Linked DNA regions of Flocculibacter collagenilyticus. The protein of the gene in region 2 interacts with the protein of the main gene of each other region in a pairwise test. Links are inferred from orthologs where the notes say so. Each region holds a gene or a part of one and is shown on either strand. Other genes may lie near its edges.

Evidence for each region.
Region 1: the proteins of def (region 2) and HUU81_RS05935 interact in binary tests that used the Escherichia coli proteins (3 or more experiments, as listed by UniProt). The link is inferred for Flocculibacter collagenilyticus from one-to-one orthologs.

The regions. Positions count from the first base shown.
Region 1 is NZ_CP059888.1:1,350,490-1,358,697, reverse strand. The notes cover bases 1,885-4,704. They hold HUU81_RS05935 (aspartate-semialdehyde dehydrogenase), read right to left. Parts: upstream 3,895-4,704; coding sequence 2,875-3,894; downstream 1,885-2,874. Other genes in these bases: HUU81_RS05930 (4-phosphoerythronate dehydrogenase), read right to left, coding at 3,907-4,704; HUU81_RS05940 (FimV/HubP family polar landmark protein), read right to left, coding at 1,885-2,621. In the rest of the region: more of HUU81_RS05940, read right to left, coding at 1-1,884; more of HUU81_RS05930, read right to left, coding at 4,705-5,121; guaD (guanine deaminase), read left to right, coding at 5,403-6,803; fabB (beta-ketoacyl-ACP synthase I), read right to left, coding at 6,856-8,070.
Region 2 is NZ_CP059888.1:29,027-36,578, forward strand. Bases 2,968-5,847 are described here. They hold def (peptide deformylase), read right to left. Parts: upstream 4,727-5,847; coding sequence 4,208-4,726; downstream 2,968-4,207. Other genes in these bases: rsmB (16S rRNA (cytosine(967)-C(5))-methyltransferase RsmB), read right to left, coding at 2,968-3,244; fmt (methionyl-tRNA formyltransferase), read right to left, coding at 3,241-4,188; HUU81_RS00130 (LysM peptidoglycan-binding domain-containing protein), read left to right, coding at 4,871-5,847. Outside these bases: HUU81_RS00105 (hypothetical protein), read right to left, coding at 1-531; Trk system potassium transporter TrkA, read right to left, coding at 567-1,943; more of rsmB, read right to left, coding at 1,940-2,967; more of HUU81_RS00130, read left to right, coding at 5,848-5,995; DNA-processing protein DprA, read left to right, coding at 6,090-7,217; HUU81_RS00140 (DUF494 family protein), read left to right, coding at 7,530-7,552. UniProt on the Escherichia coli protein: Removes the formyl group from the N-terminal Met of newly synthesized proteins. Requires at least a dipeptide for an efficient rate of reaction. N-terminal L-methionine is a prerequisite for activity but the enzyme has broad specificity at other positions.

The DNA of each region.
Region 1 (8,208 bases), 1.3 Mb from region 2 along the record:
GCCTCTTGCGCTTCAGCTTCTTCAGACTCTGCTCCACCTTCGGCTTCCTCACCTAAGTCCAGATCTTGCAGCTCATCCTTACCAATTGTTTCATCAGCGCTCACTTGACTTGTATTTTCAAGCTCTGGCTCTTCCGTCACGTCTTCATCAAGTAAGTCTTTTTCATGAGCGACTTGCTCTTTTACTTCATTACTTGCAGGTTCTTCAGTACTATCGGTTAGCTCTGACTGCGATGCTTGAGTTTGTTCATCTTGCTCAGAAATGATATCTACATCTGTTACCTGTTCATTTTCTAAGCTCGCTATATTTTCCGATTCCTGTAACTCATTGCTTTCTTCAACTTTGGCTTCTTCATCGTCATGAGTATCAGTTTGTGCTTCACTATTTTCAGCTTCATCTATCTCTATATCATCTTCTGAAGTTGATTGAGCATCCAACTCATCAGCATCAATCAAATCTTCAAAATCTAGATTTTCATTTTCAACACCATCAGTTTCATCGAAGATTGCCTCTTCATCTAACTCTTCAACCTCTTCATCATTTTCTGATAGAACCTGGTCAATATCAGTATCTAGAATATCAGCCGCTTCACTCTCAATATCGGACAATTCTTGGATTTCATCTTCTTGCACATCTTCTTCTAGTTGATTGTTATCAGCCGTTTCTTCAAGCAAAGCGTCAATATCATCTAATTCATCACTTTCATCGAGTTCACCTTCTTTCGAGCTTTCTTCCAAGTCAGCTGTATCATCAGAAGTGTCGATATCATGATCTGCCAATTCGTCCATAATTGCATCAACATCATCGATTGCCATTTCTTCATCGCTGGTAGCGATATTAGATGCCTCAACTTCAAGTTGATTATCTGCATCTGGCTCCGAACCTTCAGGTAAGTCTAGCTCGACTTCTTCTAAGCCATCTTCCGTTTCTTCACTAGCTGCTACATCAGCTAATAAATCATCTACATCAAAATCATCGTCTGCTTCAACCGACTCATCTGCGGCTTGGTCAGCTGGCTGCTCGTCGGATTGTGTTTCATCTAATAGCTGATCAATATCTACTTCTTCCGTAGCATCTTCATCATCCGCTGCAACATCACCGTCTACTATATCGCTGTCTTCTCCAGACGCTTCCGCGACTATGTCATCAACGTCTATATTCTCTGAATCCATATCAAGCTCAGCGGCAAAAGCTTCATCATCCAAGTCTAAATCTGTTTCATCAATTTCTTGATTAAGAAGTTCATCTAAATCATCATTTGATAAATTCTCATCTTCATCTGCTTCATCTAGTTTGGATAACTCTTCATCTACTGATAACAGATCGTCTAACTCGCTTTGATCAAGCATGCCATCATGCTCTGGCACTAATTCTTCACTGTCCTCAGTTTCTTCAGCTTCAATATCAGGCACTTCTTCTTCAACTTCTACTTCATCATGTAAAAGTTCATCGTCAGCTGAAGCGTCTTCTTCATAAAGAATATCATCTGGTTCTTCTAACTCGTCACCGTCAATTTGGATAGCATCGTCATCTGGTAAGTCTGTGCCATCGTCAAGAAGATCGTCACCAAACTCTTCTAATGCATCATCCTCTTCTTCTAAATTTAGCCCTTCATCATCATCCAGTGACAATTCATCTGGCTCATCTAAACTTAGCTCTTCATCTAAGGACAGTTCATCCTCAGGTTCGTACATATCGGCACTTTGTTTTGCTTGAGGTTCAAGAACGATCTCTTCCTCTTCTTCTTTTTTATTTCTTAACTTCATAATAATAAAGCCAAGAATTGCAAGAGCCGGGATCGTCCCCACTAAGACCCAAAAAACCGTGCTTTCGGCAATACTTTTCCCTGTATCGGCAAAGTTAAACCCTTTATCTGCTTCTGCTTTGGTTATTTCTAAATCTTCTTTTGTTTGTGCAAGGATTTGCGACTGCATTTCTAACAGTTGAGCCGTTGCTTGCTCATCTTTACTTAATGCATCTTTTAGGAGGGTAATTTCTTCGTTAATGATATTTAGTTTTTCTTTTAGCTGCGCATTTTCTTCTAATACATCTTTTACCGTTGAATACGAACTGCTAAATTCACTTTTAAGAGATTCGAGTTGCTCTGTTTGCTCAGATTGTAACTTTTCTAATTTGTCTGAAAGCTCAGTTTTAGCTTGCTCAATATCAACTTGCTTTGCATTGCTTAGCTTTCTTTCAGCCTCTGAAACACTGCCTGATATATCTTCTCCGCGCAGCTTTCTAGCCCATAAATCGTCGTCTGACTGTGAACGCATTAAGGCGTCGGTAGGATCAATATTTTTAATTTCTTGAATGGTAGGGATGGAAAGGTAACTACCGTCAGACATGTGGTTTAAGTTTTTATCAAGAAAGGCGCCGGGATTTTTCTGATATAAAGCAACCATTACTTGGTAAAGGCTTACACTTGCTTCTGGCCTAACTTTTTGCGCGATATGCCACAAGGTATCTGACGACTTAATTGGCCCGTAAATACGGCCTTGCTCACCGTAGTCAACACCTTTAGGCCCTTTGAGCCGTGTTCCTTCTAACGCATTAGTGTCAAAAGTATTAGCAAAAAGAGTAATTGTAACTATGCTCAACAACAGCAAAAAACGGCGCATCAGCTATCCTAAGAATCCCATGTTATAGTTATTATTTGAAAAAAAGCATTGTCTTGCAAGCCGTATTCCAATTTTAGACTTTATTTACCATTATGGTATGAATTGGTTTGCATTATTTTACGCAATCTCACTATGAGATATTAATTGTATCGGCAGGTAGCCGTGTCACTTGAGCAACACGGCTTAGATATATACATGAATTGTATGAAGTTATAAAAATCGACTTTTAAAAATCATTTAACCATGCCAATTGCTATAACATGTGCTCGTCAATTAACAGCTCAGCAATTTGAATAGCATTCGTTGCTGCGCCCTTTCTCACATTGTCTGATACAACCCATAAATTTATGCCATTTGGATGAGTAATATCGTGGCGTAAACGACCAACATACACATCATCATTTCCACTAGCATCTGTTACCTGCGTCGGAAAATCTTGCTCGTCTTCAATCAATGTTATACCTGGCGCACTATGTAGCGCTGATTTAATACTATCTAAATCAATAGGCATGTTAGTTTCTAAATGAATGGCTTCTCCATGACCATAGAACACAGGCACTCTAACGGCGGTGGCGTTTACTAAAATAGTATCATCAGCCAGTATTTTTTGTGTTTCCCACACCATTTTCATTTCTTCTTTGGTGTAGCCATTGTCTTGGAATGCATCAATTTGAGGAATACAGTTAAAGGCAATTTGTTTACTAAAGGCACTTGTCTCTAGTGGACGTGCGTTCATTAAGCTAGCCGTTTGTTTTGCCAACTCATCCATCGCTTTTTTGCCCGCACCAGATACTGATTGATACGTAGAAACATTAATGCGGTTAATCCCCGCTAGGTCATGAATCGGTTTTAACGCCACCATCATTTGAATGGTAGAGCAGTTTGGATTAGCAATAATGTTACGATTTCTAAAGTCTGCCAATGCTTGTGGATTTACTTCAGGCACAACAAGTGGGATATCTGGCTCATATCGGTAATGTGACGTGTTATCTATAACAATACATCCCGCTTCAGCGGCAATCGGGGCAAACTTAGCTGAGACATCTCCGCCTGCCGAAAAAAAGCCAAAATGTGCATTGGTCCATTCAAATGTTTCTGCGTCGATGACTTCTATTTCTTCACCATTAAAAAATACGGTTTCACCTGCAGAACGACTACTTGCCAGAGGGTATAATTTGTTAATAGGAAACTTTCGCTCCGCTAATAACTCGATTATCGTTTGCCCTACCAAGCCAGTGGCTCCCAATACCGCCACATCAAATAGTCGTGACATTCATTTCTCCTATTAATTTTGTGAAAAACCCAATTGCATTAATTGGTTTATAAGTAATTTATTGTTAGGTTCAACAGCAATATTTGTAGCACTAAACTCTCTGCGAACAGGATAGTTTTTGCGTAACCAATCAAACCCTTCGCCATTAATATAAAATCGGAACAAATTATCGTCTCGTCTAACATCGTACACACTATGCACTAAACGAGTTAACTGCGACTGATCGAGTATTTTTTCTAAGCCGGTTTGGCTTAACACTGTTGTTCCTGAACCATTAAGCGTTATAGTATTAAAAAAGTCAGAAGGAAGAAATTCTTTTAACGCTTTTTTAATTTTCACGTTCAGTGTATTACATACAGCTTGGTACAGATATTCTGTGCCGCGAGTTTTTCCTTCTAAGCTATACCCAGCAATATGTGCGGTGGCAATATCAGTATGTGGAATTAATGCCTCTAAAATATTAGGCTCATTTTCCCATACATCTAGCACTAGCCCCCCAAGCATTCCTTTTTTTCTGGCATTCAATAGCGCTTTATTATCAATCACTTCACCACGAGAAGCATTAATTATCATCGCGTCACGTTTAAGTTGTAAAAGCCTATCAGAGTCTAATAAGTGATATGTTGGATGGTCACCGCTTTTTGTTAATGGTACATGGAAAGTCACAACATCCGATTCAGCTAACAACTTTTCGTAGCTAACATAGTTAACATTGCTAATATCACCAATGGTATCGTTTGTTTGATTAGTACTTGGCTTTTTAGTGTCAGTTCGCTGCTTAAATGGATCACACACCAGCGTTCGAATACCCAACGCGTCAAGCTTGGTCTTTAATCGACTACCAATATTTCCTAACCCAACAATACCCACTGTAAGATTATACAGATTACGTTGGTATTTATTGCACAACACCAACAAACTACTGATTACATAATCCGCAACCCCCATCGCGTTACAGCCAGGTGCGTTGGTAAAAGTAATATTTCTAGACTGTAAGTAAGGTTGGTCAATATGATCTACACCAATTGTCGCAGTGCCAACAAACTTAATCTTTTTGTTTAAGCTAAGTAAGGCTTCATCAACTTTGGTGATGGATCTTACTAACAATATATCTGCATCCTTAACTTGCTCTGCGGTAACTGTGCGCCCATTAAACGCAGTTAATTGCCCAAGTTCAGAAAAAAACGCTTCCACATAAGGCATGTTTTCATCATAAAAAATGTTCATTTCTGACAATATCTTATCCGTGCAAATTAATTTGTTGGAATTGTAACTGATTTTAGATTCAAATTGGAAAGCCAGCACGTCTAAACCATTTTTATATTCTCGTTTGAATACATACCGCTACATGATTGTTCAGTAAGGTATGTTCATGCTGCAAGTCACAGCCCACTTATCTAGTACAATATATAGTGTTTATTTTTCCTGTTAACATTGATATTTAGCCAAAGTGCGACTAATTTTTGCGAGACCACTACGCTCTTTTCCTACCTTGATGGACAAAAATTATGAGACACTTTTTATTAGTAGTCGCGCTTTTTACATTCCTTACTTCAACATCTGTACTTGCCAAGACGGTCGCATTTAAAGCCAGTATTCTTCACTTTAAGTCTAACCCTGCTTTAGCATCAACGCTTGAGGATAGTTACGAGTACTTCCAAGATGGCATACTCATTATTAAAGATGGAAAGGTACATAAAGTGGGGAGCGCAAGCGAACTATCTACTGCATTAAAAAATATAGATGTTGTTGACTATAGCGGTAAGTTAATTATCCCAGGCTTCATCGATACACATATTCACTACCCACAAACTGAAATGATAGCGGCTTTTGGTGAACAGCTTTTAGATTGGCTTAAAAAGTATACGTTTCCAACTGAAAAGCAATTTGCAGATAAAGCATACGCCAAGAAAATATCAAATGTTTTCCTACACCAGATGTTGAGCAATGGCACAACATCTGCGCTTATTTTTGGTACTGTACACCCTCAATCTGTAAATGTACTTTTTGAACAAGCTTATGACAAAAACATGCGGATTATTGCAGGTAAAGTGATGATGGATCGCAATGCCCCTGAATACCTGCAAGACACCGCCCTCAGTAGTTATAACGATTCTAAACGCTTAATTAAAGATTGGCATAACAAAGGACGGCTTCACTACGCTATTACGCCTAGGTTTGCTCCAACGTCCACTCCAGAACAGCTTGAGCAGGCAGGTAAATTAAAGAAAGAATTTCCTGATACATGGGTTCATACACATCTATCAGAAAATAAAGGTGAGATTGCATGGGTAAAAGAATTATTCCCCGATAGAAAAAGCTATACCGATGTATATGACTTTTATAATTTAACCAGCTCTCGCTCTATTTTTGCACATAGTATTCACCTAGATGATGAAGAAATTCAAACTCTTGCTAAAACTAAATCGTCTATCGCGTTTTGCCCTACTTCTAACCTTTTTCTGGGCAGTGGCTTATTCAAACTTAAAACGGCTAGAGAGGCCGGCATTCGCGTCGGATTGGGCACTGATGTAGGCGCAGGCACCAGCTTTTCAATGCTAGAAACATTAAATGAGGCTTATAAAATCATTCAGCTGCAAAACCAAAAGTTTTCAGCATTTGAAGGCTTCTACTTGGCAACATTAGGTGGGGCTGAATCACTTAGCTTAGATGACAGCATTGGTAATTTTTTAAATAACAAAGAAGCTGACTTTATTGTGATGGATTGGGCAGGTACGCCTTTTCAGGAGTATAGAATGTCGAAAGCTAGTTCACTACACGAAAAACTATTTGTATTAATGATGCTTGGCGACAACCGTAATATTCATGCAACTTATGTTATGGGTGAAGAAGTATTTAACCGGAATATGAAGCACCCTGTCATGGATTTAATTAATAATCAAAACTAACAAGGCGTGAAATACCGTTCGCTTTACGCGAACGGTAACAACCTAATTGCGATTACGCTTTATATTTTTGCAGTACTAAAGTTGCGTTAGTGCCACCAAAACCAAAACTATTCGACATCACTGTATTTAGCTCTGTATCACGCTTTTCAGTCACGATATCCATGCCTTGCGCTGCTTCATCTAGCTCTTCAACATTAATGGAAGGGGCGATAAAATTATTTTCCATCATCAATAATGAATAAATGGCTTCATGTACGCCCGCTGCACCCAATGCATGCCCAGTCATTGCTTTAGTTGCACTAATGGCTGGTATATTCGAGCCAAACACTTCTTTAATACCTTGCAGCTCTTTTACATCGCCAACAGGCGTTGATGTACCGTGCGTATTTAAATAATCAATTGGTGCGTCAACATTGCTCATTGCCATTTGCATGCAACGCATCGCGCCTTCTCCGCTAGGTGCAACCATATCAAAGCCATCTGATGTTGCGCCGTAGCCTACAATTTCTGCATATATTTTAGCGCCACGTGCCAGTGCATGTTCTAGCTCTTCCACTACAACCATACCGCCGCCACCAGAAATAACAAAGCCATCGCGGTTAGCATCATAGGTTCTAGAGGCTTTTGCTGGCGTTTCGTTATACTTACTTGAAAGTGCGCCCATTGCATCGAACATCATGGCTAAAGTCCAATCTACTTCTTCACCACCACCAGCAAAAATAATATCTTGTTTACCTAATTGTATTTGCTCAACCGCGTGTCCAATACAATGTGCACTTGTGGCACAAGCAGAGCTAATTGAGTAATTAACCCCTTTAATTTTAAACGGTGTCGCCAAACAAGCAGACAGCGTACTCGACATGGTTTTTGGTACCGCATAAGGCCCCACACGCTTCACGCCTTTTTCTCTTAAAATATCGGCTGAAATAACGGTATTTGCCGACGACGCTCCACCAGAGCCAGCAACGATACCCGTTCTAGGGTTAGACACTAATTCTTCCGTTAAACCACTGTCATCAATTGCTTGTTGCATTGAAATGTAACCGTACGCCGATGCGTCCCCCATAAAGCGCATTGCTTTGCGGTCAACATGCTCTTTAGGCTCTATATCTATATCGCCCCACACTTGGCTGCGCAATTTCATATCCACAAATTGTTCAGATTTTGTAATACCAGAGCGGCCTTCTTTTAATGCAGCAAGCACTTCATCTTTATTGTTACCAATGCTTGATACTATACCTAGTCCTGTAATTACAGCTCTTTTCATGGGGGTTCCTCAATTTAAAACGGGTTTAAATAAATGTAATATGGCGCTATTGTACGGCAATAAAATTTTCAACTGGTCAGATTTCAGCTTACAAGTGTAAGCTAATTTATTTTTTATTATAAAATCTGTTGCTTAGGC
Region 2 (7,552 bases):
CATGGTAATGGAATCGTTTTCGCCGAGTTCAAACTGGTTAATATGGTTTTCTTGATGGGCAGCAAGCGTTTCTAAATCAGATAGTTGTCGACGCAATTTTTCGTTTTCAGTTCTTAGCGCCTCAACCTCACCTAAATAATTATTTATTTCATTATTCTTACTAGCCACTTCTTGTTGGCGCTCTGTGGTCAAGGCGGCTACGCGGTTACGAAGGGTAGAGACTTGTTCACGTAACATGGTCAATTCTTGGCGTTGTTCGTTGCTAAGCGCGATTTGTTGTTGGGTTTTATTTAGTTCTGGAAGTAAGGTGGCAAGCTGTTTTAAGTCTTCAGTTTGTTTCAGTGCTTGTTCAAGTGTTGCCACTTTATTTTGTTGTTGTTGGTTGCCGCTGAAATAGGCAAAGCCAGCACCAATAATAAATAACAGTAAAATTACGCCTACCCAAGTAACAACATAACGGTCAGTAAATCGTTCAGTGTTTTGCTGTAAGGTGTGTATGGCTTGTTTAATATTACTGTTATGTTTATTCATAATTCCGTTGCAAATAATACGTTAAATGTCGACTACTAGATAAATATTGCACTAACAGCAAAGAGTTTTTCAATTTCGTAAATGTATTTTTTATCAATCAAAAATAAAATGACGTGATCATCTTCTTCAATGACGGTCTTATCGTGCGCGATTAACACTTCATTGTCACGTACAATTGCGCCAATTGTTGCACCAGGAGGTAATTTGATTTCTCCAATCGTGCGCCCGACGACTTTTGAGGTGTTTTCATCACCATGTGCAACTGCTTCTACGGCTTCTGCAGCACCTTTACGTAATGAATACACGTTAACAATGCCCGAGCGTCGAATGTGGGTTAACAGTGCGGAAATAGTGGTTTGCTGCGGCGAAATAGCAATATCAATCTCGCCGCCTTGGATAAGGTCAACGTAAGCAGTGCGCTGAATCAGCACCATCGTTTTTTGTGCGCCTAAGCGTTTAGCTAACATCGCAGACATGATGTTTGCCTCATCATCATTGGTTACTGCAATAAAAACATCAACGTGTTCAATATGCTCTTCTGATAATAGTTCCTGATCCGACGCATCTCCACAAAAAACTAAGGTATTGTTTAACGTTTCAGAGAGTGATTCTGCTCGATTTTGGTCGCGCTCTATTAATTTGACTTTATGCTGTTGCTCTAATGACTTTGCTAATCCGCAGCCTATGTTGCCGCCGCCGACGATCATAATGTTCTTGTAGCTTTGTTCTAACTTTTGCAGTTCGCTCATTACCGCGCGAATGTGCTTGGTGGCAGCCACGAAGAACACTTCATCGTCCGCTTCTATTACAGTGGTGCCAAGAGGCTTAATGGGGCGGCCTTGGCGATAAATTGCGGCAACACGCGTATCAACGTTAGGGATATGATCTTTCAATGCTGATAAGGCATAGCCCACTAATAAGCCACCGTAATAGGCTTTTACAGCCACTAATGACACCTTGCCGTTACCAAATTCGAGTACCTGCAATGCGCCGGGGTAATCGATTAAGCGTCTAATGTAATGCGTTACTAGCTGCTCAGGCGCGATGTAGTGATCCACCGGCATTTCGTGATTATGAAACAGTTGATGACGGTACTCTAGGTATGCCTCTGAACGAATACGTGCAATTTTCGAGGGTGTGTTAAATAAGCTATAGGCCACTTGGCAAGCTACCATATTAACTTCATCACTGCTGGTTACGGCGATAATCATATCGGCATCTTCGGCACCTGCTTGGCGCAAAACATTGGGATGCGCGCTGTGACCGTTAATGGTTTTAAGGTCGAGTTTGTCTTGCAGTTCGTTTAGTCGTGCAGCGTTAATATCAACAATCGTGATATCGTTTTGCTCACCGACCAAATTTTCCGCTAGTGTGCCACCTACTTGCCCAGCACCGAGAATGATTATCTTCATTTAGTTTCGTTAATTTTTTTGTGTAGTTTGGCGTAATAAAAGCCATCCATATTATTGTCGCCAGGTAAAATTTGCCAGCCAATTCGTTGATCGTGTTGATAAGCAATAGGTAATAACTCGGCATCGGTTTGGCTTGCTAAAAATTGCTCGATTTGTTGCTGGTTTTCTTCTGGTAATACACTACAGGTGGCATACAGTAAAATGCCTCCTGGTTTTAATGTTGGCCATAGTGCGAGCAATATTTTTTGTTGTAGTGCCGCTAATTCCGCAATGTCATTGTTTCTACGAAGCCATTTGATATCTGGATGACGTCTAATCACACCCGTTGCAGAGCAAGGTGCATCTAACAAAATGCGGTCATACAATTCACCATTAAACCATTGTTGCGGTTGGCTCGCGTCACCACAGATGGTGTTTGCCGTGAGTTTTAATCGCTGTAGATTTTCAAGCACCCGACTGAGGCGTGATTCGTCACTATCAATTGCTGTCATTTTTATATCATGGGTGAGCTCTAAAATATGACAGGTTTTACCACCAGGGGCCGCACAGGCATCAAGTACATTGTGATGCGGTTGAGCATCTAATAATAATGCCGCATGTTGTGCCGCTGCGTCTTGTACCGAGCAACTGCCTAGCTCAAAGTCAGGCAGTTTAGCCACATCAATAGGGGTATCTAGTAAGATGGCTTGTGATGCTGTTTCAGATACAGTGTGTTTAATATTCAGCTCATTTAACTGATCACTATAACTATTACGCGGTTGTACTTGTTCGTTTACTCTTAGCCACAACGGTGCTTGTTGCTGATTATTGCTTAAGATTTGTTGCCATTGTTCAGGATAAGCGGCTTGAACGCGTTTAATAAACCAGTTTGGGTGTGCGTATTGGAGCACAGGGCTCGCTTGTTCTGCTTGCCATAAGGCTTGTTCACGGCGCTGAAAATTACGTAATACGCCGTTGATCATGCCTTTTAACCCCGGCGCTTTAAGTTGTTTTGTTGCTTTAACGGTTTCAGCCACGGCGGCATGTGCAGGAATACGCATTTCCGCCAGTTGATAAATACCCACATACAATAAGAATTGAAATAGGCGTTGTTTGCCTTTTAATGGCTTGCTGACTAATTCATTGGTTACATAATCCAATTTTGGTAACCAGCGTAATACGCCATAGCAAATATGTTGAAGCAACGCTTTATCTTTACTAGAAGCTAATTGTTGTTGTGCCTGAGGGAGCGCATCATTTAACGATTGGCCTTTATCGACAACCTGAAATAAACAATTAGCAGCAAGTGCTCTTACATTCATTTTAACACCTTGCCCGGTGTTACCCATTCGGCGCGCGCATTGATAAAGTCTTGTGCAGACATGGCTTTTTTACCAGGGGGTTGTAATGAAGTAATTGACAGTACATCCTGTTGAGTGGCGATATTAATGCCTTGTTTTGTGGCAGAAAGAATAGTGCCTGGTGCTGCATTATGTGCCTCATCAATAACCTGTGCTTGCCACACTTTAATGTTATGTTCATCAAGCTTAGTGTAAGACATCGGCCACGGATTGAACGCTCTGATTTCACGTTCTAATTCAGCTGCGGATTTATTCCAATCTAATAACGCTTCTTCTTTTGACAATTTTTCAGCGTAATTAGCGAGCTTGTCATCTTGAGGTGTCGCGGTAATTTGTTGTTCAGCAATTAAGGTCAGTGAGGTGAGCAAAGCCCTCGGGCCAATTTCTGCTAACTTGTTATACATGCTTGCACTGGTGTCGGTGGCTTCAATAGGTGTGCGGGCAATATGTAAAATATCACCGGTATCTAACCCTGCATCCATTTGCATAATGGTGACACCTGTTTCAGCATCACCCGCCCAAATGGCGCGCTGGATTGGAGCTGCACCACGCCAGCGAGGAAGTATAGAACCGTGTACATTAATGCAGCCATATTTGGGTGTGTCTAATACCACTTGTGGCAAAATTAACCCATACGCAACAACAACCATCAGATCAGCGTTAAACGCAGCCAGTGCGTGTTGCGCTTCTTCAGACTTTAAACTGCTTGGTTGAACCACGGGCAAGTCATGCTCTTGTGCAAGTTGCTTAACCGGGCTGGCTTGAAGTTTTTTACCCCGTCCAGCGGGGCGGTCGGGCATAGTATAAACTGCACAGATTTGATGTTCTGAATCAATAAGTGCTTGAAGGTGCTTTGCTGCAAAATCAGGGGTGCCAGCAAAAATAATCTTTAATGGATTAGACAAAATAAACCTTTATGACTGATTAACTACGATTCGCTTTGGCTTGAAGGCGCGCTTCTTTTTCTAATTTCTTTTTAATACGCTCGCGCTTAAGCGGAGATAAGTAATCGATAAAAAGTTTGCCAACTAAATGATCTAATTCATGTTGAATACAGATAGCCAGAAGACCGTCTGCGTCAAACGAGAAGGTTTCACCTTGCTCATTCAGCGCTGTAACAGATACCCGTTCGGCGCGATCAACTTTAGCGTAAGAATGAGGCACTGATAAACAGCCTTCTTCACTACAGGTTGTGCCTTCTTTATGAGTTATTTCTGGATTAATGAGTACTAGTCGATCGTCTCTGTCTTCAGACACATCAATCACTACAATGCGCTGATGAATATCAACTTGCGTAGCTGCTAAGCCGATGCCATTTTCATCCATCATAGTGTCGAACATATCTTTCACTATTTGACGGATTTCATCATTCACTTCAGTTACAGGCTGCGCCACGGTGCGCAATCTTTCATCTGGGAATCTTAAAACTTCTAGTATTGCCATTTTGACCTTTAATTTACATGCTTTAATTTAACAGATATGTTATGTTTCAATTTTAGCCATTTACAGTCGCTAATAATAGATTAAAAGCCAATTAAACAGAAAAAGAACGAAAAAATAATGAACAAGAGGCTCAAGAAAGCTAGCATGGTTAAACGATTTAGTGCATTTTTAGCCGCATTACTAATTTCTAGCCAAGCTGTGGCAGATGTACTAACTATTAGAGAAGACGCGCCAGCGAACTATGTTGTTAAAAAAGGCGACACGTTGTGGGACATCTCTGAAATCTACCTAGAAGATGCGTGGAAGTGGCCCGAGTTATGGCGCCTAAACCCACAAATTGAAAATCCACATTTAATTTATCCCGGTGATACCATTTCATTGATTTATGACGCAGACGGCGTGCCGATGCTTGTGATCAATCGAAACATGAAAAAGCTATCGCCTGTACAACGCAAGGTTCATAAAAAAGATTTAGCCGTACCTACTTTGCCGCTAAATATGATCCGTCCATTTTTAAGCTTTGAACAGTCTATTGATGAAGTGGTCGTATCAGAGTTGCCTTACATTTTAGGTGCCGATGAAAGTCATAAGAATATTGTGATGGACCGTACTGTGTATGTGAATGGTGATTTAGAAGTAGGCCGTCAATATGCAATATATCGTGAAGGTGAGCCGTACTTCGATTATCAGTCTGATGTTGAACTAGGCCGCGAAGCGATTTTTGTTGGCACACTGCGTGCGTTTCGTTCGGGCAATATCGATAAGAATATTCCTGCCTCGGCAACCGTAACCAGTGTGCGTAAAGAAATTAAACCGGGCGATAAATTATTACCTGCATCTGATGGGCAAACCTTACCTGCATTTTTCTCAATGCGCAGCCCAGAAAGTAATGTAGAAGGGCGTATTATTGCATCCACTTCAAAGTTACGTGAATTTAGCAAAATGGATGTGGTAGTTCTTAACCTAGGTGAAGCGCAAGATATGAAGGCTGGGCATATGCTGGATATTGTGCGTCAATCACCGCAAGTGATCAAAACCTTGAATGGGCCTAAATACGCTGAAGATTCATCTAAGTTTGACAAATTACTCGCTGAAACGAAAAAACCGTTAAAAATGGTATTAGAAGACACTAAAGAAGACATCGTTATTATGCCTAGAGAAAAAGTAGGTGAATTGATGGTTTTTAAAGTGTACGAGAAAATTGCTTATGCCATGGTAATGGATACGTACAGACCTGTGCGTGTGGGCGATAAAGTAATTACCCCATAATTTATACTAAAATCGGCGTAAATTAAAATAAACACGAACAGCGCAGTAATTACTGCGCTGTTTTATATCACACCTGCGACAACAAGGAATGTCTGTGGCAAATCAACATTTAGACGTATTACGTCAACTTCTCATCCTTCAACAACTTCCTAAGCTTGGCACGAAAGGGCTACTCAAACTGTTGTCTAGATTTTCGTTAGACACACTGTTTGCTATGCCGAATGACGCGTTATTGCAGCTTGGACTTAGTGAAAGCCAAGTTGCTCGTTTACATCGGCCAAATGAGGCCTATCTCAATACTGTTTTTAGTTGGCTAGAGCAGAGTCAGCATTATGCCATTACCCTATTTGATGACGCCTATCCTGCGTTATTGAAGGAAATGAGTGATCCGCCACTTATTTTGTACGTTGCTGGTAATCCAAACGTTTTGCATCAGCCGCAAGTTGCAATCGTGGGCGCAAGAAGTGCTACACCGTCAGGCTTAAATAATGCGCATCAATTAGCAAAAGAACTTACGCATCGGCATTGGGTAGTGACCAGCGGTTTGGCAATGGGAATTGATGGCGCTGCACATAAAGGGGCGTTAGCGGGAGCTGGCCAAACAGTAGCAGTATTGGGAACTGGGCTAAATAATATTTACCCGAAACGTCATCAGAGATTAGCGCAACAAATTATGGAGCAGGGCGCACTAATATCAGAGTTTGTGCCGAATACACCAGCAAAGCCAGAAAACTTTCCGCGGCGCAATCGCATCATTGCAGGGTTAAGTTTGGGTACTCTGGTTGTTGAAGCTGCCGTTAAGAGTGGTTCGCTGATTACTGCAAGGTTGGCACTTGAACAGAACCGAGAAGTCTTTGCCGTACCTGGCGCAATAACGAATCCTTTAGCACAAGGTTGTCATCATTTAATTAAGCAAGGTGCCAAGTTAGTGGCCTGTGTAGACGATATATTAGAAGAGCTTCCCTTAACTGCGCCTCAGCCTTTGCAGGCAAGTTTAGCCTTAGACATTGATGTGAATGAGCAGAAAGACACTAAATCAAGCAACCAGGTCAATGCTGATGATGCAAAATTATTAGCGCAGATCGATTATGACGTAACACCGACAGATTTAATTGCCCACCGCTATCAGCAAAGTATTGATATTGTTATGATTAAGTTGATGGAGTTAGAGTTATCAGGATTAATTCAGGCAGTCCCGGGTGGCTATGTACGCGTTAATTAAATGAGATGGCCCACTGATGTCGTGCTAAAGTAAAAAAAATTACGCCGATATATAATTAGAAGTAAGATTTTTTTTAAAAAACGGTCTATATATAGAAATAGAATAAAACGACATTGAAAGAGGAGGCTGGCTGATCAATATAGGTAACCAAACCATAGTCTGACGCCTTTCTTGTCGATGTTTTGATTGGCAGCGCACTTTGCCATTGGAACAGGTGTTAAGCGTTGCGTTTAATCTTAGCCAAGAAACTGGGCGGCATTTTCTGATAGTGTTAGTTAGCTATCATAATAATAAGTTGAGGAGGGTTTTACCATGTTTGATATCCTCATGTATTT